Regions from separate parts of the Kitasatospora sp. NPDC048296 genome, predicted to be linked through region 4. Evidence: riboswitches for the same ligand, from Rfam matches in the RefSeq annotation. Region 4 holds a riboswitch; each other region holds the start of a gene.
The links. A riboswitch is a leader RNA that binds a small molecule or an ion and turns the genes downstream of it on or off. The one in region 4 is predicted to bind cyclic di-AMP.
Positions count from the first base shown of each region.

Region 1: it holds a riboswitch for cyclic di-AMP, as region 4 does, so the genes downstream of both, ACGF12_RS16610 (LysM peptidoglycan-binding domain-containing protein) here and ACGF12_RS17695 (peptidoglycan DD-metalloendopeptidase family protein) in region 4, are expected to answer to the same signal.
Region 2: it holds a riboswitch for cyclic di-AMP, as region 4 does, so the genes downstream of both, ACGF12_RS12955 (transglycosylase family protein) here and ACGF12_RS17695 (peptidoglycan DD-metalloendopeptidase family protein) in region 4, are expected to answer to the same signal.
Region 3: it holds a riboswitch for cyclic di-AMP, as region 4 does, so the genes downstream of both, ACGF12_RS08405 (transglycosylase family protein) here and ACGF12_RS17695 (peptidoglycan DD-metalloendopeptidase family protein) in region 4, are expected to answer to the same signal.

Region 1 is NZ_JBICZB010000024.1:27,177-34,278, forward strand. Features, by position in the region: gene ACGF12_RS16585 (LysE family transporter) at 19-651, opposite strand; gene ACGF12_RS16590 (maleylpyruvate isomerase N-terminal domain-containing protein) at 854-1,483, shown strand; gene ACGF12_RS16595 (hypothetical protein) at 1,562-1,933, shown strand; partial or broken gene ACGF12_RS16600 (GH25 family lysozyme) at 2,184-2,402, opposite strand; gene ACGF12_RS16605 (hypothetical protein) at 2,469-3,008, shown strand; cyclic di-AMP (ydaO/yuaA leader) riboswitch at 3,212-3,367, shown strand; gene ACGF12_RS16610 (LysM peptidoglycan-binding domain-containing protein) at 3,375-4,076, shown strand; gene ACGF12_RS16615 (GNAT family N-acetyltransferase) at 4,967-5,524, shown strand; gene ACGF12_RS16620 (hypothetical protein) at 5,560-5,853, shown strand; gene ACGF12_RS16625 (hypothetical protein) at 5,928-6,554, opposite strand; gene ACGF12_RS16630 (hypothetical protein) at 6,683-6,913, shown strand; gene ACGF12_RS16635 (hypothetical protein) at 7,009-7,102, shown strand, end outside.
Region 2 is NZ_JBICZB010000016.1:105,403-112,504, forward strand. Features, by position in the region: gene ACGF12_RS12935 (sugar ABC transporter permease) at 1-345, shown strand, start outside; gene ACGF12_RS12940 (glycoside hydrolase family 13 protein) at 437-2,134, shown strand; gene ACGF12_RS12945 (LacI family DNA-binding transcriptional regulator) at 2,160-3,179, shown strand; gene ACGF12_RS12950 (hypothetical protein) at 3,276-3,476, opposite strand; gene ACGF12_RS12955 (transglycosylase family protein) at 3,731-4,966, opposite strand; cyclic di-AMP (ydaO/yuaA leader) riboswitch at 4,953-5,115, opposite strand; partial or broken gene ACGF12_RS12960 (transposase) at 5,656-6,165, opposite strand; gene ACGF12_RS12965 (winged helix-turn-helix domain-containing protein) at 6,141-6,737, opposite strand; gene ACGF12_RS12970 (hypothetical protein) at 6,836-7,102, opposite strand, start outside.
Region 3 is NZ_JBICZB010000008.1:125,986-133,087, forward strand. Features, by position in the region: gene ACGF12_RS08400 (cytochrome P450) at 1-1,272, shown strand, start outside; cyclic di-AMP (ydaO/yuaA leader) riboswitch at 1,483-1,649, shown strand; gene ACGF12_RS08405 (transglycosylase family protein) at 1,654-2,451, shown strand; gene eno (phosphopyruvate hydratase) at 2,718-4,007, shown strand; gene ACGF12_RS08415 (septum formation initiator family protein) at 4,198-4,668, shown strand; gene ACGF12_RS08420 (DUF501 domain-containing protein) at 4,640-5,311, shown strand; gene ACGF12_RS08425 (exopolyphosphatase) at 5,314-6,249, shown strand; gene ACGF12_RS08430 (NAD(P)/FAD-dependent oxidoreductase) at 6,678-7,102, shown strand, end outside.
Region 4 is NZ_JBICZB010000026.1:34,062-41,163, reverse strand. Features, by position in the region: gene ACGF12_RS17710 (IclR family transcriptional regulator) at 1-333, shown strand, start outside; gene ACGF12_RS17705 (RidA family protein) at 360-785, shown strand; gene ACGF12_RS17700 (DUF2470 domain-containing protein) at 1,018-1,737, shown strand; gene ACGF12_RS17695 (peptidoglycan DD-metalloendopeptidase family protein) at 2,065-3,030, opposite strand; cyclic di-AMP (ydaO/yuaA leader) riboswitch at 3,033-3,206, opposite strand; gene ACGF12_RS17690 (MFS transporter) at 3,524-5,062, shown strand; gene purB (adenylosuccinate lyase) at 5,070-6,500, opposite strand; gene ACGF12_RS17680 (MarR family winged helix-turn-helix transcriptional regulator) at 6,654-7,102, opposite strand, start outside.

The DNA.
Region 1 (7,102 bases), on a different contig from region 4:
GGGCTGAGCGCCGCGGGCTCACGCCGCGCCGATCAGCAGGCGGACGGCGAGCCAGCCGACCAGGGCGGCCGAGCCGAGGGCGGTGAGCAGGCGGCCGCGGGGGCCGGTGAGCGCCCGGCCGAGCAGCGCGCCGCAGGAGGCGAGCAGCAGCTGCCAGCTGGCGGAGGCGGCGAAGGCGGCGGCGGTGAACACCGCCCGGGCGAGCGGGCCCGAGATAGCGCCGTCCCGGCTCCCGCTGCCCAGGACGAGGGCGGCGAAGTAGAGCACGGTCAGCGGATTGAGCAGGGTGATCCCGAGCAGGGTGAGGTAGGCGCGGAGCGGGCCGGGCGGCGCCTCGGCCGCGAGCGTGGCGGTCGTCCGGCGGCTGCGCAGGGCGGTGGCGGCGGTGCGGGCGGCGAGCGCGAGCAGCACCAGGGCCGAGGCGAGTCGCAGCGGCCCGGCGACCGGTTCGAGCAGCGGCGCCAGGCCGGTGCCGCCGACGGCCGCGAGCAGCGCGTACAGCCCGTCCGCGGTGGCCACGCCGAGCGCGGCGCAGGCGCCGGTGCGCAGCGAGCTGCGCGCGGTGAGCGAGACCAGGTAGGCCCCGACGGCCCCCACCGGTACGGCCACGCCGTACCCGGCGAGCAGCCCCGCGACCAGCGCGGCGCTCACGCGTGGGCGCGGTCGGGCCTCCGGGGACGGCCGGGCTGCTGGACCGGGGTCGGGCGTACGGCGGTGGTCACGGGCAGCGGGCGGGCGGGGGTATCGGTCATACGCCGATCGTCGCGGCCGGAACGCCAGGGCGGCAAGTGGGTTTCCGTGGCCGCAGGGTAGCGTGGGGCACTCCGGTGACCACGTGTGCGAAGGAGATCCGATGACCAGTCAGAACAACCCCGTGCGCGCCATGTTGGCGGAGGCCTGGGCCTCCTGGGCCGAGCGTGGCGCGGCCCTGTCGGCGGAGGACTGGGACCGGCCCACCCGGCTGCCCGACTGGACCGTCCGGGAGCTGTACGCGCACGTGGCGCCGGTGCCGGAGATGTTCACCGGGCTGCGGGTGGCGGTGCTGGACGGCCCGGCCGAGGTGACGAGCGGGGCGGGCATCCTGCGGGCGTTCAACCGGCCGGGCGGGATCGCCCACACTGCCGCCGGGCAGGTCGCCGACCTGGCCAAGCAGGCGGCCGAGGCGGCCGAACCGGCCGTGCTGATCGCCCGGTTCGGCGTCGAGGGCCCGGCCGCCCTGGCCGGACTCGCCGACCTTCCGCCCAGCACGGTGGTGGCGCACCCGCTGCTCGGCAGTGCCACGGTGGGGGCGCTGGGCGAGGTGGCGCTGATGGAGGCGACCGTCCACCTGCTCGACCTGATCGCGGCGGTCGGCGGTCCGGCGCCCGCCGAAGGGGCCCTGAACTTCACCCGTGACCTGCTGGCCGAGGTCGCCGATCCGGTGGCGTTCATCGAGGCGGCGGCGGGCCGCAGTGCGGGGCCGGTGCTGCCGGTGATCCGCTGATCCGGCCGTCCCTTCTGTGTCGTTCGCTCTGGTCAGTCGTATGATCTGCACCAGGAAACGGCAGCAGTGGGGGCGTCGGTGGATTCGTTGTGGGGCCTGTTGTGGTTGGCGCCGGCCGTGCTCTACGGCGGCGGGTCGGTCGCCGGCCGGGTGCGCAAGGGGCTGAAGGTCCGTCACAGCCGCAAGCTCGAACTGCTCGACACCCAGCACCGCCAGCGCCTCGCGCTGGAGGAGGCCAACCGCCCGCCCGAGCCGGTCTGCGGCTGCACCCACCACCTGGCCAAGCACGACAAGCAGGGCCGCTGCCACGAGGTGGTCGAGACGCCCACCGCCTGGGACGCCGACCGCCGGCCGGTGCGCTACGAGCCGGGTCAGTGCAACTGCCAGCAGTACGTGGGCCCGGAGCCGCTGGGCACGGTGTTCGCCCCGGAGCTGGTGGACCCGCGCTGATCGGCTCACGCTGGTGGACCCGTGCTGAACGGGGAGCGGGGGGCGCCCCCCCCCCGGGGGGGGGCGGGGGGGTGGGGGGGGCCGCGGCGCGCGCGCCGCGGGGGGGGGGGGGGGGGGGGGGGCCGGGTGCGGGGGGGCACGTGGTCCGCCCGGGCGGGGGGGGCCCGGGGGGGTGGGCCCCACGGGGGGGGCCCGGGGGTGACGGGGGGGCGGCCGCCCCCCCCCGGGGGGCGGCGGCCGCTCGTTCGCGTCAGCCGAGCGCGAGCGCGCTCAGGCGGTCGGAGGCGCCGTTGAACAGGTCCTGGTCGCCGGGGAAGGTGCCGGAGTCGGCGAACTGCCAGAAGGTCTGGTAGCTCCAGCCGTTCGGCAGGGTGCCGACGGTCGAGGAGTAACGGGCGATCCACAGCGGGTTGGTGGCGCCGAAGCCGCCGTAGTTGCCGGTGCAGCTCGACCACCAGTTGGTCGTGGTGGCGGCTCGAGGCCCGGCTTCCCCGCCTCGCTCTTGTTCAGCGAGCAGGACGATGTGGCGGCCGTCATGCTTGCCAACACCGCGGCCGGCCTCGACCAGGTGGCCCGCGACCTGATCGGGATCACCGCCGAGCCCGAGCTGCGGGTCCCCGAGCCCTGGCGGCCCTTCGCCGATACCGACCCGGAGCTGCTACCGCTGACCGGCCCCTGGTGCTGGGGCGCCGGCGCGGTCGCGCCGCACCTGCGAGCCGGCCGTGTGCTGGAGCTCACAGCGCTGGGCGGCGCGCCCCGCACCTCACGGTTCCAGCCCGAGCCGGACGGGACCTGGACCGGGCTGGACGGCTACTGCGCGGGCGAGCCGTTGCGCGTGGTGCACCGGGCCGACGGCACGGTCGACCACCTGGACCAGGCCGACTTCCTCTGCACCCGCACCCCGTACGACCGGCAGCCGAGGTGTCGGGCGGCGTCGATACGCAGGGCTGGCAGGCGGGCTGACTGTCGCTCAGGTCGGCGTGCCCCAGGACGGGCGCGCCGGGCCCGAACCCGCGACCCGCACGGCGCACCATCGGGCGGTGGCCGCCGAACTGGGCCCGGCGGCCCGCACTGACGCGCACCCATAGGGGCGTTATCGAATCGTTATCAAGCACTATTGTGGATCATTCGGGCAATCCGGCCGGGCCGTGACCCAGCTCACGAGGGCTTGTGCTATTGGCTCCGTGCCGTTTACGGTCCTTCTCGTTCGTCTCCGTACGAAACGAACCCCGCTCTCCGGAACGCCGAATCCTGCCGCCGGATCGGGCGGGCACGTGCATCCATGAAGCACCGCGGCAGGGGCGGGGGACCCACAGGTAAGTCGCCTCATCCGGACTGGTTCCGGCGGGGCTAGGGGTGAAGCCGCGTCTCCGCGCGGCCGGGCAACTCCAGCCCGAACCCGACAGCTCACCTCGTAGGCGTGTGAGAGGAATCGCACTTCATGCTGCCCGTCAACGCTCGCCCCAGCCTGTTCGCCGTCGGTTCCGTCAAGCGCATCGTCGCGGCCGCCGTGGTCGTCGGCGTCGGCGCCGGCATCCCGGTGGTCGCCGCCACCGCCGCGAACGCCGCCCCCGTCAAGCCCGCCCCGGCGCACTCGGCCCCGGCCGCCGCCCCGCAGGCGCCCGCTGTCTACACCGTCCGGAGCGGTGACTCCCTCACCAAGATCGCTACCACGCACAACGTGCAGGGCGGCTGGCAGAAGCTCTACGACCTCAACAAGTCCGTGCTGACCAAAGGCCCGGGCAAGATCTACCCGGGCCAGCACCTGACCCTGGGCGGGGCCGCCCCGGCTCCGGCCAAGCCGGCCGCCAGCAGCCCGCTGGCCGCCACCCCGGCCGCCCCGGTCGCCAACACCCCGGCCGCGCTGCAGGCGCTCGCCGCCTCGATCGTCCCGGCGAACCAGCTGGCCTCGTTCGACCAGATCATCAGCCACGAGAGCGGCTGGAACATCCACGCCACCAACCCGAGCTCGGGTGCCTACGGCCTGCCGCAGGCGCTGCCCGGCAACAAGATGGCCTCGGCCGGTTCCGACTGGCAGAACAACCCCGCCACCCAGCTCAAGTGGGCCCTGCAGTACATGAACACCGTCTACGGCAGCCCGAACGCCGCCTGGGCGTTCTGGCAGGTGCACAGCGCGTACTGATCGGACCTCTCCCGATCGGTACGGCCTGATCGGACCTGATCGGCCTATTCGAACCGATGGGTCCGGGCGAGTACCGCCCGTCGGCCGGATGTCCGGCGGCTGACGGGCCGCCAAGCGGCCACCTGACCGGCCCGGTTCACGTAGCGATGCGTGAGCCGGGCCGTCGGCGTACCCCGGGGTCCGGACGGGACCGCAGCGCAGTCAGTCCGCCGCGCCGTAGCGCACCAGGTACTCGGCGGACACGGCGACGTCCTCGTCCCCCAGTCCGTGAAGCGCTCGGTGAACGACTGCCGTCGCGCCTCGTACACCTCGCGCAGCAGGGTCCGGCCGGCCCCAGGCCCGGGGCCTGGGTGACGGCGAGCGAGGCGAGGGGGGCGGTGCCGGAGCGGCCCTCGTGGGCGGCGACGGTGGAGCCGGCGAAGTCGCGGTCGGGGTGGAAGGCCGTACGGCCCTCGGGGGCAGGGGCAAGAGGGGCGGGATCGGCCGCGTACGCGGGCGCGGCGACGCCGGCGACCAGGGCGGTCGCGGCGGCGAGCGCGGCCACTAGGGGCAGCCGGCGGCGGGCGGCGGATCTGGTGGTACCGGTGGGGCGGACGGAGCGGGAAGAGCGGGGCATGGACACTCCTCTGGTTCCGGTGCGACGGCCCGCGGCGCTGTGGCCCAACGGGACCGGTACGGCCGGTGGTCGGTCCGGCCGGGGAGCAGGGTGGCCATGTACCCGCCAGTGGCGCCAGGTGTCCGGTGCCACTCCCTGAACCCGCGTCACACGGCGCTGGGCGCCATCGCCCGGCGCGGGTGCCCCGCCCTCGGGGTGCGGGTGCCCGAACCGCGCGGTACGGGTGCTGTGGCACCATGCCCGGACGTCGACTTTTCCGAGGAGAGGAACCGCCATGTCCGAGATCGCCACCGGGCCCGCCGGGGAGCCCGTCTTCCGCGTCGCGACCGTCGCCGACGTCCCGGCGCTGGTCGAGCTGGTCGAGTCCGCCTACCGCGGTGAGGTCAGCAAGGCCGGCTGGACCACCGAGGCGGACCTGCTGGACGGGCAGCGCACCGACCCCGCCAGTGTCACCGAGGCCGTCGAGGACTCGGAGGGCGTCGTGCTGCTGGTCGAGCGCGACGGCGAGCTGGTCGCCTGCTGCCAGCTGGAGCGGCGTGCGGACCGCGCCTACTTCGGCATGTTCTCGGTGCGCCCCACCCTGCAGGGCGGCGGGATCGGCCGGGTGGTGCTGGCCGAGGCGGAGCGGGTGGCCCGGGAGGAGTGGGGTGTGGCGCTGTTGGAGATGAAGGTGGTCGAGCAGCGCGCGGAGCTGATCGCCTGGTACGAGCGGCGCGGATTCCGTCGCACCGGCGTCTACAGTCCGTTCCCGTACGGGGACGAGCGCTTCGGCATCCCGCGCCGACCGGATCTGCGGTTCGAGCAGCTGACCAAGGAGCTGAAGGCGGTGTGAGGAGGGGCTGATTCGTCTACCTCGGCGACACCCCGATGCCAGGCAAGGACGCCCCCACCTTCCTCGCGGCCTCCGACGGCCGCTCCGACGCCTGCTTCTTCCCGCGCGACACCGCCTTCGAGCCCGACCCGCTCCTCGACGGAGGCCTCGCGGCCCGCTACGGCGTCCGGACCCTGGACCTCGGTCCGCTCCTCTGCCCGGGCAGCGGTCCCGGCTGCCCGGCCGTCCTGGGGGGCGTGGTGCTCCACCGGGACACCGGGCACATCACGGACACCCTCGCGCGGGTGCCTGCGCCGCGGCTGGACAAGGGGTTGCTGGGCGCGCCGTGATGCCCCGGGCCGACGCGTTCCCGCGAGCCTGACCGGTCCGGCGGCCGGGTTCGGGCCACCGGACCGGAGACCGCTCAGCCGTAGATGCTGTGGCAGAGGCGCGCCTGTTCGGAGCCGGCGGGCCAGCGGCCGACGCGTTCGGCCTGGTCGCAGATGCCGCCCGGGCCCAAGGTGGGGATCGAACCGCCCGGGGGCGGTGGGGCGGCGTGGGCGGACGGGCTGGGGCGCGGGGTGCGGCCGGGCTTGGGGCGGGGACTGGCCGTGGCGTGCTGGGCGTCGGCCGGCTCCGGCTCGGCCGGGGCGGCCGTCACGGCCGGGGCGGCCGCCTGGGACGTCGGCTCGCCCGTGCCGCCTAGCTGGGCGATCGCGGGGGCGGGCGACGGCAGCGGGGAGGGCGCGGGCTTCGTGGCCGACGGCGAGACCGGCGGCAGGCCCGTCGGGGTGGCCGCGGAGGGGGAGGCGTCCGGCACGGCCACCACGTGGACGTCGTCGCCCGAGCCCGGGCCGCACATCACCAGAACGGCCGCCAGCAGCGCGAGCGTCCCGCCCGCCGCGACCGCCCACACCTTCCGGGAGCGCCGCGGCGGCGCCTCCGGAGCGGGGGAGTCGGGCGCTCCCGGCGGGGGAGGGGAGGGGACGGGAGGCGGCTGCCAGGCGTTCGGCGGCCACTGCCACTGCTCTCGGGTGGACTGCCCAGTCATGTCTTCGTCCTTCCAGCGCTCCCCCCGCCGTACCTTTCCGTACTCAACGAGCGCGCCGACCCCTGGACATGACCCGGAAGAGGGGTCTGCAGGGGCGCTGATTGCCGTCGCGCCACATGCTGGGGGTCATGGAGACCAACAGCACGACCGCGCCCCTGGTCGAGGTGGCCGACTTCCGGACCGACAGCCGCTACCGCCTCGTCCACTTCGAGGGCCACGGCTGGGAGCCACTCGGCCCCGAGGAATTCGAACCCCGCGTCCACCAGCTCTTCCCCGACCTCGACCCGCACGACCCGGTCAAGGTGCACTGGGCCGACCGTCCCTGGGAATGGCCGGCCTGGCATCCCGGCGAGGCATAGGACGCGTCTTGCGGGTCTTCGGCGGGTCCGCCAGGACCCACCGGACGCGGCCTGAGCCACTGATCACCGAGCCGTCCGTTCGCTACGCTGTCCGGGTGAGCGTGGATCACTTCTGGCGCCGCCTGCCGGGGCGGGCCGTGGACACCTGTTCGTCGGAGGAACTCGGCGAGCTGGTGCCCCGGCACCGCG
Region 2 (7,102 bases), on a different contig from region 4:
ACCATCCCGGTGGAGATCGACGAGGCCGGCCGGGTCGACGGGCTCAGCCCCTTCGGCACCTTCTGGCGGCTGGTGCTGCCGCTCGCCCGCCCGGGCTTGGCGGTCGCGGCCTTCTACTCCTTCCTCACCTACTGGGCCGAGGTGCCGTTCGCCTCCACCTTCATGCTCAGCTCCGACAAGTACACGCTGGCCGTCGGCCTGCAGAGCTTCGTCAGCGAGCACGACGCCCAGTGGAACCTGATGGCCGCCACCGCGGTGCTGATCGCGATCCCGTCCGCGGCCTTCTTCTACCTGGTGCAGCGTCACCTGGTCACCGGCCTGACCGCCGGTGCCTCCAAGTCGTAACGCTCCACGAAGTCCCCGCACTTCGCGAGGCCTTTGCGCTCCTCGAAGACACAGCGCTCCCCGCTCCTCTAGTCCCCAAGGGATACCGTCCATGACCCAGAACCTGGCCGACACCTCCCGGCCTGCCGCCGACACCGCTCACGAGGCGAACGTCAGCGCGTCCAGAGGCTGGTGGCGGGACGCGGTCATCTACCAGGTGTACCCGCGCAGCTTCGCCGACTCCAACGGCGACGGCATGGGCGACCTGCCGGGCATCCGCAGCCGCCTGCCGTACCTGCGCGACCTCGGCGTGGACGCCGTCTGGCTCTCCCCGTTCTACGCCTCGCCGCAGGCGGACGCGGGCTACGACGTCGCCGACTACCGCGCGGTGGACCCCATGTTCGGCACCCTGCTGGACGCCGACGCCCTGATCCGGGACGCCCACGGGCTGGGCCTGCGGATCATCGTCGACCTCGTGCCCAACCACTCCTCGGACCAGCACGAGTGGTTCCAGCGCGCCCTGCGCGAGGGCCCCGCGTCCCCGCTGCGCGACCGCTACCACTTCCGCCCCGGCAAGGGCGAGAACGGCGAACTGCCGCCCAACGACTGGGAGTCCATCTTCGGCGGCCCGGCCTGGACCCGCACCGAGAACCCGGACGGCACCCCCGGCGACTGGTACCTGCACCTGTTCGCCCCCGAGCAGCCCGACTTCAACTGGGAGAACCCGGCCGTCGCCGACGAGTTCCGCTCGATCCTGCGGTTCTGGCTCGACATGGGCGTGGACGGCTTCCGCATCGATGTCGCCCACGGCCTGGTCAAGGCCCCCGGCCTGCCCGACCTCGGCGGCGCCGACCAGCTCAAGCTGCTCGGCAACGACGTCATGCCGTTCTTCGACCAGGACGGCGTGCACGAGATCTACCGCAGCTGGCGCAAGATCCTCGACGAGTACCCGGGCCAGCGGATCGGCGTCGCCGAGGCCTGGACCCCGACCGTCCAGCGCACCGCCAACTACGTCCGCCCCGACGAGCTGCACCAGGCCTTCAACTTCCAGTACCTGGGCACCGATTGGGACGCCACCGCGCTGCGCGAGGTGATCGACCTGTCGCTCGACTCGATGCGCCCGGTCGACGCCCCCACCACCTGGGTGCTGTCCAACCACGACGTCACCCGGCACGCCACCCGCTTCGCCAACGAGCCGGGCCTCGGCACCCAGATCCGCACCCCCGGTGACCGTTCGCTGGGTCTGCGCAGGGCCCGTGCCGCCACCCTGCTGATGCTCGCGCTGCCCGGCTCCGCCTACGTCTACCAGGGCGAGGAGCTCGGCCTGCCGGACGTCACCGACCTGCCGGACGAGGTCCGCCAGGACCCGTCCTTCTTCCGCCAGGCCGGCCAGGACGGCTACCGCGACGGCTGCCGCGTCCCGATCCCGTGGTCCGCCGCCGAGGCCCCGTACGGCTTCGGTCCGGTGGCGGGCGGGCCGTCCTGGCTGCCGCAGCCGGCCGAGTGGGCCGCACTCAGCGTCGAGGCGCAGACCGGCGACCCGACCTCCACCCTGGAGCTGTACCGCAGCGCGCTGGCCGTCCGCCGTGCGCAGCTCGACCTGGGAGCCGGTACCGAGGTCGAGTGGCTGGACGCCCCCGAGGGCGCCCTGGCCTTCCGCCGCGGCTCCTTCGTCTGCACCGTGAACACCACCGGCGAGCCCGTGCGGATAGCGGCGCCCGGTCGACTGCTGCTCGCCTCGACCGAACTCGTGGTGGACGGCGGCGAGACGGTGCTCGCTCCGGACAGCACCGGCTGGTGGGCGGTCTGACGTGGGTGCAATAGGCTCTGGGCCCGTGACTACGGCGCGACTCTCAGACATCGCGGCGCAGGCGGGGGTCAGCGAAGCCACCGTCTCCCGCGTGCTCAACGGCAAGGCGAACGTCTCCGCCGCGACCCGGCAGACCGTGCTGGCGGCGCTCGACGTGCTCGGCTACGAGCGGCCGACCCGGCTGCGCCAGCGCAGCGCCGGGCTGATCGGGCTGATCACGCCGGAGCTGAGCAACCCGATCTTCCCCGCGCTGGCGCAGGTGATCGAGCAGGTGCTCAGCCGGCACGGCTACACGCCGGTGCTGTGCACCCAGACGCCGGGCGGGTCCACCGAGGACGAACTGGTCGAGATGCTCGTCGACCGGGGTGTGGCGGGCATCGTCTTCGTCTCCGGGCTGCACGCCGACAGCACCGCCGACCACGACCGCTACGCCCGGCTGGCCGGGCGCGGGGTGCCGTTCGTGCTGATCAACGGCTACAGCGAGCGGATCGACGCGCCGTTCATCTCGCCGGACGACCGGGCCGCGATGTGGATGGCCGTCCAGCACCTGGCCGAACTCGGGCACGAGCGGATCGGGCTCGCGGTCGGGCAGCGGCGGTACGTGCCGGTGCTGCGCAAGATCGAGGGCTTCACGGCCGCGATGCGCGAGGTGCTCGGGCGCAGCCAGGAGGAGGCGGAGGAACTCGTCCACCACACGCTGTTCAGCGTGGAGGGCGGGCACGCGGCGGCCGGTGCGCTGCTCGACAAGGGCTGCACGGCGATCGTCTGCGGGAGCGACATGATGGCGCTCGGGGCGATCCGGGCGGTGCGGCAGCGCGGGCTGTCGGTGCCGCAGGACGTGTCGGTGGTCGGCTTCGACGACTCGCCGCTGATTGCCTTCACCGAGCCGCCGTTGACCACGATCCGCCAGCCGGTCGAGGCGATGGCCACGGCGGCGGTGGACGCGCTGCTGGAGGAGGTCGGCGGGAACGCCGCCCAGCGCGGGGAGTTCATGTTCCAGCCGGAGCTGGTGATGCGCGGGTCCACCGGGGCCTGCGCGCGCTGACCCCGGTACCGGATGGTGGTGCTCGACCGACGGGCCCCGGAGGGCGGTTGCTCTCCGGGGCCCGTCGGCGTGCGTCTGCTCGACCGTGCTGTCCGGTCAGCCCTCCTGGGTGGCCGGGCGGTCGGCGGTGAGCCGGTGGCCGTCGGCCGCGTCGCCGGTCCGGGTCTCGGTGCGGCGGCCGCGGGCCAGGTAGTCGCGCAGGATCAGTTCGACCGCGTCCTGCGGGCTCTTGGTGCCGGAGAGCAGCATCGCGTCTATCGCGAGGTTCGCGTCGAGGGTGACGGTGACCTGGGCCATGGTGATTCCTCCTCGGGTGCAGAGCAGCAGCATGCCCGTCGGGCCGGGGTTTCACCATGCGAATACGCCGGAACCCCCGGGGAGGAGCGACCAGGCTCTCCCCGGGGGTGGCGGGTGGTCAGCGTTCGGACGACGGCTGACAGATGTTGAAATCTGTTATCTGAAATCTGTTACCTGTCAGCTGTTCTCTGTTGTCCGTCAGCTGTGGGCCCGTGGGTTGTGGGCCTGTGGCCCGTGCGCCCGTGGGCCGTTGCTCAGACCCGGCCGGCGAAGTCCGGGGCCCAGTTGGCGATGGCCTGCTCGCGCACGCCCGAGCTCGGGTTGGCGGCCTCGACGTACTTGCCGCCGCCGATGTAGATCGCGACGTGGTACACGCCGGAGTTCTGGCCGTTGTTCGACCAGAACAGCAGGTCGCCCGGCTGCAGGCTGTCCAGCGAGACGTGGGTGCTGGCGGCGGCCTGGTCGGCGGCGACGCGCGGGATGTTGATGCCCGCGGCGCGCAGCGCGGCCTGGGTCAGGCCGGAGCAGTCCCAGCCGCCGTTGCCGGTGCCGCCGTAGACATAGGCCTGGCCGACCTTGGACTCGGCGAAGGACACCGCGGCGGCCATGCTGCCGGTGGCGGCCTGGGCGGCCGGCTTGGCAGCCGGCTTCGAGGCCGGCTTCGAGGCCTGGGTCAGGGCGGTCGGCTTGGCGTTCACGGCACCGCCGTTCGCGGCCTGGCCGGCCTTCTGGGAGCGGTTGAACCAGCCGAAGTCCGAGCCGGAGGTGGACGAGGAGGACTTGTCGGCCTGGGCCTTGACGCCGTCACCGAAGGTCAGGTGCTGGCCCGGGTAGATGGTGTTCGGGCCCTCGGTCAGGGTGGCGCGGTTGAGGTCGTACAGGTGCTGCCAGCCGCCCTGGACGTTGTTCTTCGCGGCGATCGAGGACAGCCAGTCGCCCTCGACGACGGTGTAGTCGGTGGACGACTGCGCCTGCTGCTGGGCGGGCGCGGCCGGCGCGGCGGGCTTCGCGGCCGGGGCCGGGGCCTGGTTCTGCGCGGGCTTGGCGGCAGGCTTGGCGGCCGTGCCGGCGGAGGTGTCGACGGCGGCCGGAGCGCCGCCCTTGGTCAGGCCGGCCTGGACCGAGCAGACGGGCCAGGCGCCGGGGCCCTGCGAGGCGAGGACCTTCTCGGCGATGGCGATCTGCTGGTCCTTGGTGGCCTGGTTGGCCTGCGGGGCGAACGCGGTACCGCCGAAGGCGGCCCAGGTGCTGGAGGTGAACTGCAGGCCGCCGTAGAAGCCGTTGCCGGTGTTGATGCTCCAGTTGCCGCTGCTCTCGCACTGGGCGACCTTGTCCCAGGTGGCGACGGGGGCGGCGTTGGCGGTGCCGGTGGTGAGGCACGGGACGGTGAGACCGACGCCCGCGACGCCGAGGGCGGCGATCACGCGACGGGTACGGCCGGACAGGCGGGTGCCGTTGGTGGGCAGCATGAAGACGCGGTCCTCTCCCACGCCTGCGAGGTGAGCTGTCGGATTCGGGCTGGAGTTGCCCGGCCGCGCTGTGGGCGCGGCTTCACCCCTAGCCCTGGACCGTTCCGAGGAGCGGCCCGGGGCGACTTACCTGTGGTTCCCCCGCTCCTGCCGTGATGCGTTTTCGCGCTGCCAGGACATCCGACGGCAGGACTCGGCGTCGCGGATGAACTGGGTTCGTGTGGTCACGAACGAGGAGCACGTTAAGCGGACTTAAGTTCAAACTGCAAATATCTGTGATGCGCATCACGGTTTAGCGGAAACTGCCAAATTGGACACGAATCATGATCGTAAATGATCGTTTTTTGGCAATGCCGCTGTGGATTCCCGCAATTGTCTCCGCTTCAGAAGTGAAGTGACGGAGCGTGGAAGCGCGCGGTGGTGCGCCGATCGCAACAGGGGAGTGGCCGTGAATCGAGCGCCGGAATGCACGCTCGGCATTTCCGCCCAAAAGCGACAAAACGGACATTATGCTCTATCTTCCGATATCGTCCATAACTCCCGCAATTCCCCCGCTCGGACAAGCTGCGGGCGAGCCGAAGACGGGGGGCGGGCGGAGGAGTGGCGGAAAAGGGCGAGCCGCGGGGCAGGCCGACGGCAAGCCGAAGGGCCCGGAACGCGGTCGTTCCGGGCCCTTCGGTACGCGGGAGGGTGCTACTGACTTCGGCGCTTCAAGGTGATGGCGGTGGGAGGTCGAGGGAGAGCCCGGTCCCGGCGAGGAAGCCATCGAGGACCTCGGGGCGGTACTGGAGCCGTTTGAGCCGGTTGCGGACGAGCGCGGCGAGTCGGTCCAGAGCGACGCTGGCGAGGTTCGCCAGGCTGCGCTTGACGTGGGCCCACAGGTACTCGACCGCGTTCAGCTCGGGCGCGTATGCGGGCAGGATGAACACCGTCAGCCAGTCCCGCGCGTTGATCAGGTCGCGCATGGCATGCGAGACGTGGGTGTTGAGCCGGTCCCACACCAGCATGATCGGCGCCTTGACCAGCTGGTGGATTCCGTCGATCAGACCGATGTAGTCGCGCTCGGACAAGCTGCGGCGCTCGCCCTTGCGTCCGGTATGGCGCCGCAGTCGGTGACACAGCCGGGTCCGCGAGCCCGGGCGCATCGCGATCAGCCCGGCGACCGAGACCCGTCCGGAGCCCCGGCCGCCCACCCTCACGACCGGGGTGATGCCACGGCGTCCCCACGTGCGTCCCTTGGGCGGCCTGCGGGTGAACCCGGCTTCGTCCTCGAAGCAGAGCCATCCGTCGCAGGCCGCCCGGGCGCTTTTACCTCCGCCCAGGTCACCTCCCTCCACGCGGACACCGCCTGCTCGTCGCGTTCCGCGGCCCGCCGCGCGGGGACCTGCGGGGTGAAGCCGAGTCGGTGCATCAGGCGGGTGGCCCCCGAGACGCTGTAAGTGACGTGGAACTTCCGCCCGATCAGCGTCGCCACCCGCGCGCCTGTCCACACCTGGTCCTCGTCCCAGCCGTGCACGGCCGGCCCCTGCTCGAGGTACTCGGCCAGCTTCGCCCGGCACCGCGCCGACAGCTTGCATCGCTGCCCGCCCGGTCCTCGTGAGGCCAGCGCCCCGGCCCCGCCCTCACGCCAGGCCTGGTGCCACTGATAGGCCGATTTCGCGGTCACCCGCAACCTGCGGGCAACCTCCTTCGGTGGGACGCCTTCGTCGAACAACGCAGCGGCCTCCAGCCGCACCGTCTCGCGGCGCTGACGTGCCCTCGCCGTCAGCCCGCCCCCATCCGCATAGCGCATACCAACGGCATAGCGCGCCAATGACTGCCAGTCAGCTACACAAACAGGCCAATCACCTTGAAGCGCCAAGGTCAGTAAAGGCGGTCGCGGGCGTCCGGCTAGGCCTCTACGGGCCCCTGGGCGGCCGCGTGGGCGCCGCGGGAGCCCTCCTCGGCCCCGGCGGCGGCTGCGGCCTCCGCCTCGGCCTGGGCCAGCTCCTCCGGCGTCGGCGTCGGCAGCGCGGCCAGGTAGGTGGAGGCGATCAGCTGGCCGACGGTCGGGTAGGCGCCCAGTGGCGCGGCCGACGGGCAGCCGGTCTCCTCGGCGGCCGTGGCGAGCAGCTCCGAGTCCGCCTCGGGCCCGATCACCAGCGGGGCCAGCGCCGG
Region 3 (7,102 bases), on a different contig from region 4:
GCCGCCCAGCCCGCCCCGCAGCTCTTCACCTGGGAGTTCGCCGCCGACCCGTACCCGGCCTACGCCTGGCTGCGTGAGCACGCCCCGGTGCACCGCACCAGGCTGCCGAGCGGCGTGGAGGCCTGGCTGGTGACGCGGTACGCGGACGCCCGGCAGGCGCTGGCGGACAGCCGGCTGTCGAAGAACCCGGCGCACCACAGCGAGCAGGCGCACCGCACCGGCCGGGTGGGCATCCCGGGGGAGCGCCAGGCGGACCTGATGACCCACCTGCTGAACATCGACCCGCCGGACCACACCCGGCTGCGCCGGCTGGTGTCCAAGGCGTTCACGCCGCGCCGGGTGGCCGAGTTCGAGCCGCGGGTGCAGCAGCTCACCGACCGGCTGATCGACGGCTTCGCGCAGCGCGGCTCGGCGGACCTGATCCACGAGTTCGCCTTCCCGCTCCCCATCTACGCGATCTGCGACATGCTGGGCGTGCCGGCCGAGGACCAGGACGACTTCCGTGACTGGGCCGGGATGATGATCCGACATGGTGGGGGCCAACGCGGCGGCGTGGGGCGGGCGGTGAAGCGGATGCGGGCGTACCTGCTGGAGCTGATCCACCGCAAGCGGGCCGATCTCGGTGACGACCTGATCTCCGGCCTGATCAGGGCCAGTGACCACGGCGAGCACCTGACCGAGAACGAGGCGGCCGCGATGGCCTTCATCCTGCTGTTCGCCGGTTTCGAGACGACCGTCAACCTGATCGGCAACGGGACGTACGCGCTGCTGCGCAACCCGGGGCAGCGGGCGCTGCTGCAGGAGTCGGTGGTGCGCGGGGAGACCGCGCTGCTGGAGACCGGGATCGAGGAACTCCTGCGCTACGACGGGCCGGTGGAGCTGGCGACCTGGCGGTTCGCGACCAGGCCGCTGACCATCGGCGGGGTGGACATCCCGGTGGGCGATCCGGTGCTGGTGGTACTGGCGGCGGCGGACCGCGACCCGGACCGGTTCGCGGACGAGAACACCCTCGACCTGGCCCGAACCGACAATCCCCACCTGGGGTTCGGGCACGGCATCCACTACTGCATCGGCGCCCCGCTGGCCCGGCTCGAAGGACGTGTCGCGCTGGCCACGCTGCTTTCCCGGCTTCCCGATCTGCGACTGGCTGAAACTCCGGAGAATCTCCGCTGGCGGGGTGGCCTGATCATGCGTGGATTGCGCGAACTTCCGGTCGAATTCAGTCCCGAGATCCGGTCTCCACATGCCCTTCCTGAGGCTCCGACACGCTGACTGGGCGTCGTTGACACCCTCCTGATGACGGTGTGAACGCCCATCAATCCGGACAAACAGGTGCAGTTGGTAGGCGATTGATCACGTGCCGTAATTCCGGTGTGATGTCGACGATATGAGCTTGTGATCGGTCTGAGGATCTGTCTAGTCTCCCTGGAGTTCGCAGCTGCGGACCTCGTGCGCGGAACGCCGAATCCTGCCCGCCGCGCCACGGGAAACCGACCAGACCCTTGGGCAGGGGCGGGGGAACCAGGTTTGTTGCCGTCCTCCACGGCTTGGGGTGAAGCCGCCCGAGCGGAACGTTTCCGCGCACGGCGGCCGGGCCACCTCCCGGTCCGAACCCGACAGCTCACCTCGCAGGCGTGCGGAGAGGGACCCTTCATGCTGTTCGTTGGAACTGGCCGTCACCGTCGTCGCACCCAGGCCGAGAAGGCCATCGCCGTCGCCGGTGTGGCCGGCGTCGGACTCGCGATGCCGCTCCTCGCCGCCACCGGCGCCTCCGCCGCCCCGGCCTCCGCCTGGGACTCCGTTGCCCAGTGCGAGAGCGGCGGCGACTGGAGCATCAACACCGGCAACGGCTTCTACGGCGGCCTGCAGTTCACCTCCAGCACCTGGAAGGCGTACGGCGGCACCGCCTACGCGCCGCAGGCCAACCAGGCCAGCAAGGGCCAGCAGATATCGGTCGCCGAGAAGGTGCTGGCCTCCCAGGGCCCGGGCGCCTGGCCGGTCTGCTCCGTCAAGGCGGGCCTGAGCAAGGGCGGTGCCCCGGCCGCGGTCGACACCTCCTCGGACGCCAAGCCGCAGTCCGCCCCCCAGCAGCAGACGCCCAAGCAGCAGGCCCCGAAGCAGCAGGCTCCGAAGCAGCAGACCCCCAAGGCGGACGCGAAGCCCGCCCAGCCGTACGCACCGAAGCACGCCGCCCCGAAGCAGGCCGAAACGCCCGCGGAGCAGCCGGTCCAGCAGTACGTTCCGAAGCACGCCGCCCCGCGTGCCGCCCAGCCGGCCCAGGCCGCCCCGGCCGGCCACGACTACACCGTCCACTCCGGTGACACCCTGTCGAGCATCGCCGCCGTCCAGGGCGTGTCCGGCGGCTGGCAGGCGCTGTACGACGGCAACCGCGGCACGGTCGGCGGCGACCCGAACCTGATCATGCCCGGCCAGGTCCTGCACCTCGGCTGAACCGGTCCGTAGGACCTCGAACAACACCCCGGGGACGAAGGGGGCCGCGCCCGGCCTCCTTCGTCCGCATTCGTCCGCGCCGGGGGGACAAGCTGGGACAAGCAGGTGAACTACCGGGGGGTAGTAGGGCCACACGCTGAGACGGGACCGAGGCCAACGTGGCCCTGGGAGTCCGGGCGGTTAGGCTCTGGGTCGTAACGACTCCGCAATCGTCCCGCTGACAGCACCACCGTCAGCCGGACCCTGCTTCCGCAAGGAGATGCCTCGTGCCGTCCATCGATGTCGTCGTAGCCCGTGAGATCCTCGACTCGCGCGGCAACCCCACGGTCGAGGTCGAGGTCGGCCTCGACGACGGCAGCACCGGTCGTGCCGCCGTCCCGTCGGGTGCCTCGACCGGCGCCTTCGAGGCGCTGGAGCTGCGCGACGGTGACAAGAACCGCTACTTCGGCAAGGGCGTCGAGAAGGCCGTCCTGGCCGTCATCGAGCAGATCGGCCCGGAGCTCGTCGGCTACGACGCCACCGAGCAGCGCCTGATCGACCAGGCCATGCTCGACCTGGACGCCACCCCCGACAAGTCCTCGCTCGGCGCCAACGCCATCCTGGGCGTCTCGCTGGCCGTCGCGCACGCCGCCTCCGAGGCCAGCGACCTGCCGCTGTTCCGCTACCTGGGCGGCCCGAACGCGCACGTCCTGCCGGTCCCGATGATGAACATCCTCAACGGCGGCTCGCACGCGGACTCCAACGTCGACATCCAGGAGTTCATGATCGCCCCGATCGGCGCGGAGTCCTTCTCCGAGGCCGTCCGCTGGGGCGTCGAGGTCTACCACACCCTCAAGGGCGTGCTGAAGGAGCGCGGCCTGTCCACCGGCCTCGGCGACGAGGGCGGCTTCGCGCCGAACCTGGACAGCAACCGCGAGGCCCTGGACCTCATCACCGAGGCCATCCAGAAGGCCGGCTACGTGCCCGGCCGTGACATCGCGCTGGCCCTGGACGTCGCCGCCTCCGAGTTCTACAAGGACGGCGCCTACCAGTTCGAGGGCAAGGCCCTGTCGGCCGCCGAGCTCATCGAGTACTACGCCGAGCTGGTCGCCGCCTACCCGCTGGTCTCCATCGAGGACCCGCTGGACGAGTCGGACTGGGACGGCTGGAAGGCCATGACCGTCAAGCTGGGCGACAAGGTCCAGCTGGTCGGTGACGACCTGTTCGTCACCAACCCGGCCCGCCTGGCCAAGGGCATCGAGACCGGCACCGCCAACGCGCTGCTGGTGAAGGTGAACCAGATCGGCTCGCTGACCGAGACCCTGGACGCCGTCGAGCTGGCCCAGCGCAACGGCTACCGCTGCATGATGTCGCACCGCTCCGGCGAGACCGAGGACGTCACCATCGCCGACCTGGCCGTCGCCACCAACTGCGGCCAGATCAAGACCGGTGCCCCGGCCCGCTCCGAGCGCGTCGCCAAGTACAACCAGCTGCTGCGCATCGAGGAGATCCTCGACGACGCCGCCGAGTACGCCGGCCGCGGCGCCTTCCCGCGCTTCCGCTCCGCGGACCAGTAGGCACAGTCGCTCCGCGGACCAGTAGGCGCAGTCGCTCCGCAGGCGAGTGAGCACAGCAAGTACGAGGGCTGAGCAGCCGAGCCAGCGCAAGCCTGACCGGTGCCCCGCCGCACACCCCGTAGGGTGGACGGCGGGGCACCGTCGCGACCAGGAGGGGATACGGGAGATGGCTGGCTGGAGGATCCCGGGCTTGGCGGCCCGACCCCGGTTCACGAGCCGGGCGACCGTCCTCGTCCTGGTGCTCTGCTCCCTGGTGGCGATCCTCGCCTACCCGACGCGGCAGTTCATCTCCCAGCGCGCCGAGATCTCCGCCCAGCGGGCGAAGGCCGACCACGTGCGCCAGCAGGTCGACCAGCTGCGCCGGGACAAGGCCCGCTGGCAGGACCCGGAGTACGTCAAGGCGCAGGCCCGCGCCCGGCTGCACTACGCGGTGCCGGGGGAGACCCCGTACATCGCGGTGAATCCGGCCGGCCCGGCCGTCCAGCCCTCCGCGCCCGCCGCACCCGCCTCCTCCGGCGGTTCGGCCCAGGCGGCCGCCAAGCCCTGGTACGCCAGCGTCTGGGACTCGGTGGACGCCGCCGACACCGTCGCGCTGGCCCCCGCGACCCCCCGTCCGCTCCCCCCGTCCCCCGTTGGAGACCCCACCCCCCATGACCACTGAGAACCACCCCGCCGTCTCCGACGCCGACGTCGCGGCCATCGCCGCCCAGCTCGGCCGGGTGCCGCGCGGCCTGCGCGGTGTCGCGCACCGCTGCCCCTGCGGCAACCCCGACGTCGTGGAGACGGTCCCCCGGCTGCCGGACGGCACGCCGTTCCCGACGCTCTACTACCTGACCTGCCCCAAGGCCGCCTCGCTGATCGGCACCCTGGAGGCGGAAGGCGTGATGAAGGAGCAGAGCGCCCGGCTCGCCGAGGACCCGGAGCTGGCCGCCGCCTACCAGAAGGCGCACGAGGACTACATCGCCCGGCGCGACGCGATCGAGGTACTGGAGGGCTTCCCGAGCGCCGGCGGCATGCCGGACCGGGTGAAGTGCCTGCACGTGCTGGTCGGCCACTCGCTGGCGGCCGGCGAGGGCGTCAACCCGCTCGGCGACGAGGCGATCGGCATGCTGGAGGACTGGTGGGCCAAGGGCCCGTGCGTCTCCCCGGCCGAGGTCGAGGCGGCCGGTGAGCGGGTCGCCCGCAACCGCGCCAAGGAGCAGGACCACGAGGCCGTGATCGCGGCCAAGCAGCAGAAGACGGCCGAGCGCGCCGCCAAGAAGCGCTCCGCCGAGGAATCCGCCCGGGAGCAGGAGTCCGAGTGAGCATGACCCGCGTGGCCGCGATCGACTGCGGCACCAACTCGATCCGCCTGCTGGTCGCCGACCTCGACCCGGAGACCGGCGCGATCACCGACCTCGACCGTCGGATGATCATCAACCGGCTGGGCCAGGACGTGGACCGGACCGGCCGGCTGCACCCGGACGCGCTGGCCCGCACCTTCGCGGCCTGCCGGGAGTACAAGGAGATCATCGCCGGCTTCGGCGTCGGCCCCGAGCGCACCCGCTTCGTCGCCACCAGCGCCTCCCGGGACGCCGAGAACAGCGACGAGTACGTCAAGGGCGTGCGCGACATCCTGGGCGTCGAGCCCGAGGTGGTGAGCGGCGAGGAGGAGGCGCACCTGTCCTTCATCGGCGCCACCAAGGAGCTGACCAGCGGCCAGTTCCCCGCGCCGTACCTGGTGTTCGACCTCGGCGGCGGCTCGACCGAGTTCGTGCTCGGCGGGGCGGACGTGCAGGCGGCGCGCTCGGTGGACATCGGCTGCGTGCGGCTCACCGAGCGGCACTTCGGCGGCGCCGAGCTGCCCTCGGAGGAGCAGATCGCCGAAGCCCGGGCGCACGTCCGGGCCGAGCTCGACAAGGCCGAGGAGGTGGTCCCGCTGACCGGCGCGGCCACCCTGGTGGGTCTCGCGGGGACGGTCACCACGGTGTCCGCGATCGCCCAGGACCTGCCCGAGTACGACTCCGAGCGGATCCACCACTCCCGGATCAGCCGCGAGCAGGTCGCCGGGATCGCCCGCCGGCTGCTCGGCGCCACCCACGCCGAGCGCGCGACCATCCCCTCGATCCACCCGGGCCGGGTGGACGTGATCGCGGCCGGGGCGCTGGAGCTGCTGGAGATCATGGAGCGGACCGGCGCCGCCGAGGTGGTCGTGAGCGAGCACGACATCCTGGACGGCATCGCCTGGAGTACGGCGTCCTGACGGCCCGCACGGCTTACGGAACCGGCCCCGGCACCCCTTCCTGGGTGCCGGGGCCGGGGCTTGCCCGGGCACGGGCGGAAATGTTCGTGAATTTCTTCACATGGCGATCGGGTCATTCGTCGCACCCCGGGGCCCGCTACGCCCGAATTGTGAGACCGAAGGCCTGTCGGTGGTCACGCCCGCTGGATCGCAGGTCAGGCCTTGCTTGAGGTTTGAAAATCGAAATCACACGCGGGAACCCAGGTGCTGCACGGATCGTTGCTGCTCAGCAGGGTGGTGCTCCGGCGTGTGTTCACGGGGCGCTGTCGGGGGCTGTGAGCTGGTGCGCCGGTGCCGTTTTTGTGGGGGCGGAGTGTAGCACGGGGTGTCCATGCGCTTGTGACCGGGCTCACGAAGGCTGCTCCGGACGGTGCTGGATACTTTCGGATATGAGCACCACGGAGCGTCCTCGCATCCTCATTGTCGGCGGTGGTTACGTCGGCCTGTATGCCGCGATGCGCATCCTCAAGAAGATGCGCTACGGCGAAGCGACCGTCACGGTCGTGGACCCGCGGTCGTACATGACGTACCTGCCCTTCCTCCCCGAGGCGGCCGGCGGCAACGTCGCGCCCCGCAACCTCGTCGCGCCGCTGCGCAGCGCCCTCAAGCAGGCGGAGGTGCTGACCGGTTCTGTCACCGGCATCGACCACGCCCGCAAGGTCGCCACCATCCAGCCCGCGGCCGGCGACAGCTACGAGCTGCCCTTCGAGTACCTGGTCGTCGCGACCGGCTCGGTCTCCCGCACCTTCCCGATCCCGGGTCTGGCGGAGAACGGCATCGGCATGAAGACGGTCGAGGAGGCCATCGGCCTCCG
Region 4 (7,102 bases):
GCCGACCTGCCGCTGCCCGAGCGCCGCCGGGTGGTGGCCGGGATCGACTTCACCCCGCACACCGAGCGCACCCTCGCCACGCCAGAGGCGCTGCTCGCCGAGCTGGAGAAGGTCGCTGCCCGGGGCTGGGCCGAGGACCACGCCGAGCACGAGTCCTTCATCAACTGCGTGGCCGCCCCGATCCGGGACGCCAGCGGCCGGGTGGTCGCCGCAGCCTCCATCTCCGTCCCCGACGTCGTCCTGCCGTACGAGCAGGTGCTGGACCTCCTCCCGCGAGTGCTCGCCACCGCCCGCGCCGTCTCGGCCGACTGCGGCGACCCCGACCACATTTGACGATCCGCCACATCCAAAGGAACCCCATGTCCGAGCACCCCCAGACCGGCGACAAGACCGAGATCCGCACCGACGGCGCCCCCGCCCCCGCGTGGATGTTCTCCCAGGGCGTCCGCAAGGGCCCGATCCTGCAGGTCTCCGGCCAGGGCCCGCAGGACCCGGCCACCGGCGAGTACCTCCACCACGGCGACGTGAGGGCCCAGACCCGCCGCACCCTGGAGAACGTCAAGGCCATCGTCGAGGCGGGCGGCGCCGCCATCGAGGACGTGGTGATGTTCCGCGTGTACCTCACCAAGCGCGCCGACTTCCCGCTGATGAACGAGGTCTACGCCGAGTTCATCGAGGAGAACATCAAGCCCGGCGGCGTGAAGCCCTGCCGCACCACGGTCTTCGTGGAGCTGCCCCAGGAGCCCATGCTGGTGGAGATCGACGCCCAGGCCGTCGTCGCCTGACGCCCCGCGAAACCCCCGAGGGCCCGGACGCCGTCACGCGTCCGGGCCTCGCCGCACCCCGCCATCCACTTGCCACACCCCTGCGCGGACATTAGGTTAGGCTCACCTAACTATTAGGAGGTCCGTTCATGAGCGAGCGCAGCATGGGGGTCCCCCCGGCCGAAGGCTGGGGGAGAATCATCGAAAGGTGCGTGTGGGCGAATGCCCCTGCCGAGCGCGGCGAGGTGGGCGCATGAGTCTGCCCACCGGCGACGCCGAGGTGCCCGAGCCCACCACCGCCGAACGGGTCCACAGCCTGCTCAGCACGACCTCCTCACTCACCGTCCGCGCCCTCGGCGAACACCACGACCTGAACACCCCGGTCTCCGTGCACGGCTCCCGACTGCGCCTGCGCGCCCCGCTGGACGCCCCGCTCACCGCGGCCGCCGCCGGAGCCACCGAGGGCCTGGCCGTCGTCCTCGACGTCACCGACGTGTCCCCGGTCGCCGTCCGCGACCGGATCCGCGGCCGCCTCACCCTGGCCGGCCGGCTGCACCTGGCCCACCTCGCCGACGACGGCCTCAGCGTCCACCTGCGCGTGGACGTCGCCCACGCCGTCCTCGCCACCCCGTACGGCACCGGCGCGCTCACCGCCGCCGGCCTCGCCCTCGCCGCCCCCGACCCGCTGGCCCGGCACGAGGCCGCGCTGCTCACCCACCTGGCCGACGAGCACGCCGACGCACTCGACCTGCTCACCGGCCTGCTCGACCCGGCCCTGCTCGCCGGGCACCCGGACATCCGCCCGCTCGCCCTCGACCGCTACGGCCTGGTACTGCGCCTGGCCCACCCGCACGGCCACCGCGACGTCCGCCTGGTCTTCCCCAAACCCGCCGGCGACACCGAGGACTTCGGGCACCGGATGCACGAGCTGCTGGCCGCCGCCGAGCACGGCCTGCCCGTCCGCCGGAACTGACCCCGCCCGGGCGTCACCGCTCGACGGCGTCCTCCAGCACGATCCGCCCCGTCCGCGCGTACCGCTCCGGCCGCCGGCACCGGCGCGATCCCGACCACTCGAACTCACCCGGAGCCACGAACGGCAACGGCCGGCCCGGCTCCACGAGGGATCCTCGCGAAGCCGGGCCGGCCTTGGGCGTGTCCCGCGCCCATGTCCACCGGTGCGGCGATCACCCGGTCGAGCGGTCACCCGACATGACCATCCCGGGCGGTCGATTCGCCCCGCACCAGCGGTGGTTCCTGAAACCCGCGGTCAGCGCGGGGTCCGAACAGGGTCTGCGCAGCGTCAGAGCGCGACGCCGTGCGCCCTCAGGTAGGCGACCGGGTTGATGTCCGAGCCGTACTCCGACCCGGTGCGGATCTCGAAGTGCAGGTGCGGGCCGGTCACGTTGCCGGTGGCGCCGGAGAGGCCGAGCCGCTGGCCGACGGTGACGGTCTGACCGATCTTCACACCGACCACGGAGAGGTGCGCATACTGGGCGTACTTGCCGTCGGCGAGCTTGATCTCGACCTGGTTGCCGTAGGCGCCGCCGTTGCCGGCCTTCACCACGACACCGTTGGCGACCGTGCGCACCGGGGTGCCGGTGGAGGCGACGAAGTCCTGGCCGGTGTGGTGGCCGGAGGCCCACATCGAGCCGGCCACGCCGTAGGCCTCGCCCAGCACCGGGTTGGCCAGCGGAGCGACGTAGCCGACGGTGGCGGCGACCGGGGCGGCGGTGACGACCTGGGCCGGAGCGGCGTTCTGAATCTGGGTCTGGACCTGGACGCCCGGCTTGGCGGCCTCGGTCTGCACCTGCACCTGCACCTGAGCGTCTGCGACAGCGGCGGCGCTCTGGGTGACCGGGGCGGCCGGAGCAGCGGGCTGGGCCGGAGCAGCCGGCTCGGCGGCGGCGTCGGCGTGGGCCGCGAGCGACAGCCCCTGACCCGGGAAGATCAGGTTCGGGTCGGCGCCGACCGCCGAGCGGTTCTGCTCGTACAGCGCGGGCCAGCCGCCCTCGACGTTCCGGGCGTCGGCGATCTTGGACAGGCTGTCGCCGCCGACGACGTGGTAGCCCTCTTGGGCAGCTGCCGGGGCAGCCGACACGGCGTCCACGACGGCGGCGTGCTGCGCGACCGAGGCGGCCGGGGCGTTATGGGCCTGGGCGCTGATCGTGGTCACGAGCGGCAGGGCGAAGGAGACACCGGTGACGGCGACGGCGATGCCGATGCGGGCGGCGCGGGGCACGGCGATACGACGAGCCTGTGCAGGCATGGGATTCCTCTCCGACGCCTGCGAGGTGAGCTGTCGGGTTCGGGCTGGAGTTGCCCGGCCGCACGCGCGGCTTCACCCCAAGCCGGTCCTGGACGTTCGCGCTGAACAGCGCGGACTCCGGTCCGGCGACTTACCTGTGGGTCCCCCGCTCCTGCCGTGCAAAGCTCAGTTCGAACCACCGGACAGCGGCAGGACTCGGCGTTCCACCCGGTGGGTCCACCCAGGCTGGCCGGGTGGTCGCTGAACTAAAACCCATCCGTTCGGGTGAAGCAATGTCGATCTCTTGAACCAGCGACAACCCCCCGCGGCGCGATCACCCTCCGCATGGCCCACCGCACGGTGCGTACACAATCCATTCACTCGACGCCACTGATCCACGACGCTGCGCCGACCTCGGCGGCCCAGTGCGACCGTCCGCTCACGCACCGCCCACCCCGGACACACCGCCCGGTGACCCTTGTCACGTGCACCCTGTCGGGCGCAGGATCAGGCCGTGGCCACCTCAACGGCCGGCACCCTGCGCCTGGGCACCGCGCAGGGCCGCTGGGTTCTCCTGGCAACGGTGCTCGGCTCCAGCATGGCGATGCTCGACGGCACCGTGGTGAACGTCGCCCTGCCCCGGATCGGCGCCGACCTCGGCGCCTCCCTGGCGTCCCTGCAATGGACGCTGAACGCCTATCTGCTCACGCTGGCGGGCCTGATCCTGCTCGGCGGCGCGCTCGGCGACCGGTACGGACGGCGCAAGGTCTTCCTGATCGGCGTGGTCTGGTTCGCCGCCGCCTCCGCGGCCTGCGCCGTCGCCCCGAACATCAACGTGCTGATCGCCGCCCGCGCCGTCCAGGGCATCGGCGGGGCGCTGCTCACCCCCGGCTCGCTCGCCATGCTCCAGGCCGTCTTCCATCCTGACGACCGCTCGGCGGCGGTGGGCCTGTGGTCCGGTCTCGGCGGGGTGTCCGCGGCCATCGGCCCCTTCCTCGGCGGCTGGCTGGTGGACGGCCCCGGCTGGCGCTGGATCTTCCTGCTGAACCTGCCGCTGGCCGCCGCCGTGATCGCGGTCACCTCCCGCTACGTCCCGGAGAGCCGCGACGAGTCCGCCTCCGGCCGCTTCGACGTGCCCGGCGCGCTGCTCGCCGCACTCGCCCTCGGCGCGATCACCTACGCACTCACCGCCGCCGGGGAGGGCCTGTCCCCCGCCGTCTGGCTCACCGGCGCGATCGGCCTGCTGCTCGGCGCCGCCTTCGTCGCCGTCGAGCGCCGCGCACCCGATCCGATGCTGCCGCTCGGACTGTTCTCGTCCCGACTGTTCACCGCCGTGAACCTGGTCACCTTCTGCGTCTACGCGGCCTTCAGCGGGGTGTTCTTCCTGCTGGTGGTCCAGCTGCAGATCGTGTCCGGCTTCTCGCCCCTGGTCTCCGGCTTCGCCCTGGTGCCGATCACGGTGCTGATGCTGACCCTGTCGGCGCGCGCCGGCCGCCTCGGCAAGCGGATCGGCCCGCGCATCCCGCTCACCGTCGGCCCGCTGCTCTGCGCCGCCGGGGTGCTGCTGATGCTGCGCACCGGCCCCGGCTCCTCCTACTGGGCGGACGTGCTGCCCGCCGTCGCGGTGATGGGCAGCGGAATGACCCTGCTGGTCGCACCGCTGACCGCGACGGTGCTGGCCGCCGTCGACGTACGGCACGCGGGCATCGCCAGCGGCGTCAACAACGCCGCCGCCCGCGCGGCCGGCCTGCTCGCGGTGGCCGCCCTCCCGGCGCTGGCCGGACTGAGCGGCGATGCCTACCGGGTGCCGTCCTCGGTGGACTCCGCCTTCCACACCGCGATGCTGATCTGCGCGGGTCTGCTGGTCAGCGGCGGGCTGATCGCCTTCGCCACCGTCCGGGGCAACGTGCTCACCCCGCAGGAGCACCCGGTGGCCGAGCCGAACTGCGACTGGCCCTGCGCCACCACCACCCCGCCGCTCGACCCCGGACACACCAAGACGCCCGAGGGCCCCGCCACCGGAACGGTGGCAGGGCCCTCGTCGGACAACTGACGCAGCGTCAGAGGATGTCGGCCGGCGCGTACTTGGCCGCCTCCGGGTAGGCCGCCGCGACGGCCTCCACCAGGCGGACCACCTCGGCGACCTGCGCCCCGGCCGCACCGGTGAACGACAGCTTGTCGGCCAGCAGCGCGTCCAGCGCGGCCCGGTCCAGCGGGATCCGCTCGTCGGCGGCCAGCCGGTCCAGCAGCTCGTTCTCCCGGGCGCCCGCGCGCATGGCCAGCGCGGAGGCGACGGCGTGCTCCTTGATGACCTCGTGCCCGGTCTCCCGGCCGACGCCCGCGCGCACCGCGCCCATCAGCACCTTGGTGGTGGCCAGGAACGGCAGGTAGCGGTCCAGCTCGGCCTCGACCACGGCCGGGAAGGCGCCGAACTCGTCGAGGACGGTCAGGAAGGTCTCCAGCAGGCCGTCGAAGGCGAAGAAGGCGTCCGGCAGCGCGACCCGGCGCACCACCGAGCAGGAGACGTCGCCCTCGTTCCACTGGTCGCCGGCCAGCTCGCCGGTCATCGAGGCGTAGCCGCGCAGGATCACGGCCAGGCCGTTGACGCGCTCGCAGGAGCGGGTGTTCATCTTGTGCGGCATCGCGGAGGAGCCGACCTGGCCCTCCTTGAAGCCCTCCGTCACCAGCTCGTGGCCGGCCATCAGACGGATCGTCTTGGCCAGGCTGGACGGCGCGGCGGCCAGCTGGACGAGGGCGGTGAGCACCTCGAAGTCCAGCGAGCGCGGGTAGACCTGGCCGACGCTGGTCAGCACGTTCTCGAAGCCGAGGTGCCCGGCGACCCGGCGCTCCAGCTCGGCCAGCTTCTCGGTGTCGCCGCCGAGCAGGTCCAGCATGTCCTGGGCGGTGCCGACCGGGCCCTTGATCCCGCGCAGCGGGTAGCGGGCGATCAGCTCCTCCAGACGGCGGAAGGCGACCAGCAGCTCGTCGGCGATCGACGCGAAGCGCTTGCCCAGGGTGGTGGCCTGCGCGGCCACGTTGTGCGAGCGGCCGGCCACGACCAGTTCGGAGTGCTGGGCGGCGAGGCTGGCCAGGCGCACCAGCACGGCCACCGTGCGGTCCCGGACGTGTTCCAGGGACTGGCGGATCTGCAGCTGCTCGACGTTCTCGGTCAGATCCCGGGAGGTCATGCCCTTGTGGATCTGCTCGTGGCCGGCGAGCTCGCTGAACTCCTCGATGCGGGCCTTCACGTCGTGGCGGGTGATCCGCTCACGGGCGGCGATCGAGCCGAGGTCGACCTGGTCGATCACCCGCTCGTAGTCGGCGACGGCGCTCGCCGGCACCTCGACACCGAGGTCCTGCTGGGCCTTCAGGACGGCGAGCCACAGGTGGCGCTCAAGGACCACCTTGTGCTCGGGGGACCACAGCTGGGCCAGGGTCGCCGAGGCGTACCGGGAGGCCAGGACATTGGGGATCTGGGGCTTCGCGCTCACGCTTCGCAAGCCTAACAGCCGAGGTCACGCCGATCGTCGGCGGCTGGGGCGGCCGGGCCGGATTCCGAACACGGCCCGGACGGACTCGCCGTTCCGTTCGCCGAACCGCCCGCCCCCGTCGGCACCTTGGCCGTCATCGCGCCGGGCGACCCGCTACTGCTGCGCGCCGCCCGTCCGACCGGCCAGCACCGGCAGGACCTGCGCGCAGATCGAGTGCAAGGCGACCCGCTGCTCGTCGGTCATCGCCTCGAAGGCCTGGTGGGTGCGGGCCATCTCACCGCGGATGCGGTTCAGGATCTCCCGGCCCTCGTCCGTGATCACCACGATCTTCACCCGGCGGTCACCGGCCGCCGCCTCGCGGTTGGCCAGGCCCAGCGACTCCAGCCGGTCCACGATCCCGGTCACGTTCGACGCGTCGCAGCCCAGCCGCCCGGCCAGCGCCCGCATCGGCACCGGCTCCTGCACCGAGCCCAGCGCCTTGGCCTGCGAGGAGGAGAGCCCGTGCCGGGCCGCGGCCGCCGCGAAGTCCTGGAAGTACGCGGCGCCGACGGCGGCCAACGCCTCCATCAGCTCGGCGTTGGTCGGTACGGTCGTCGTCGTCG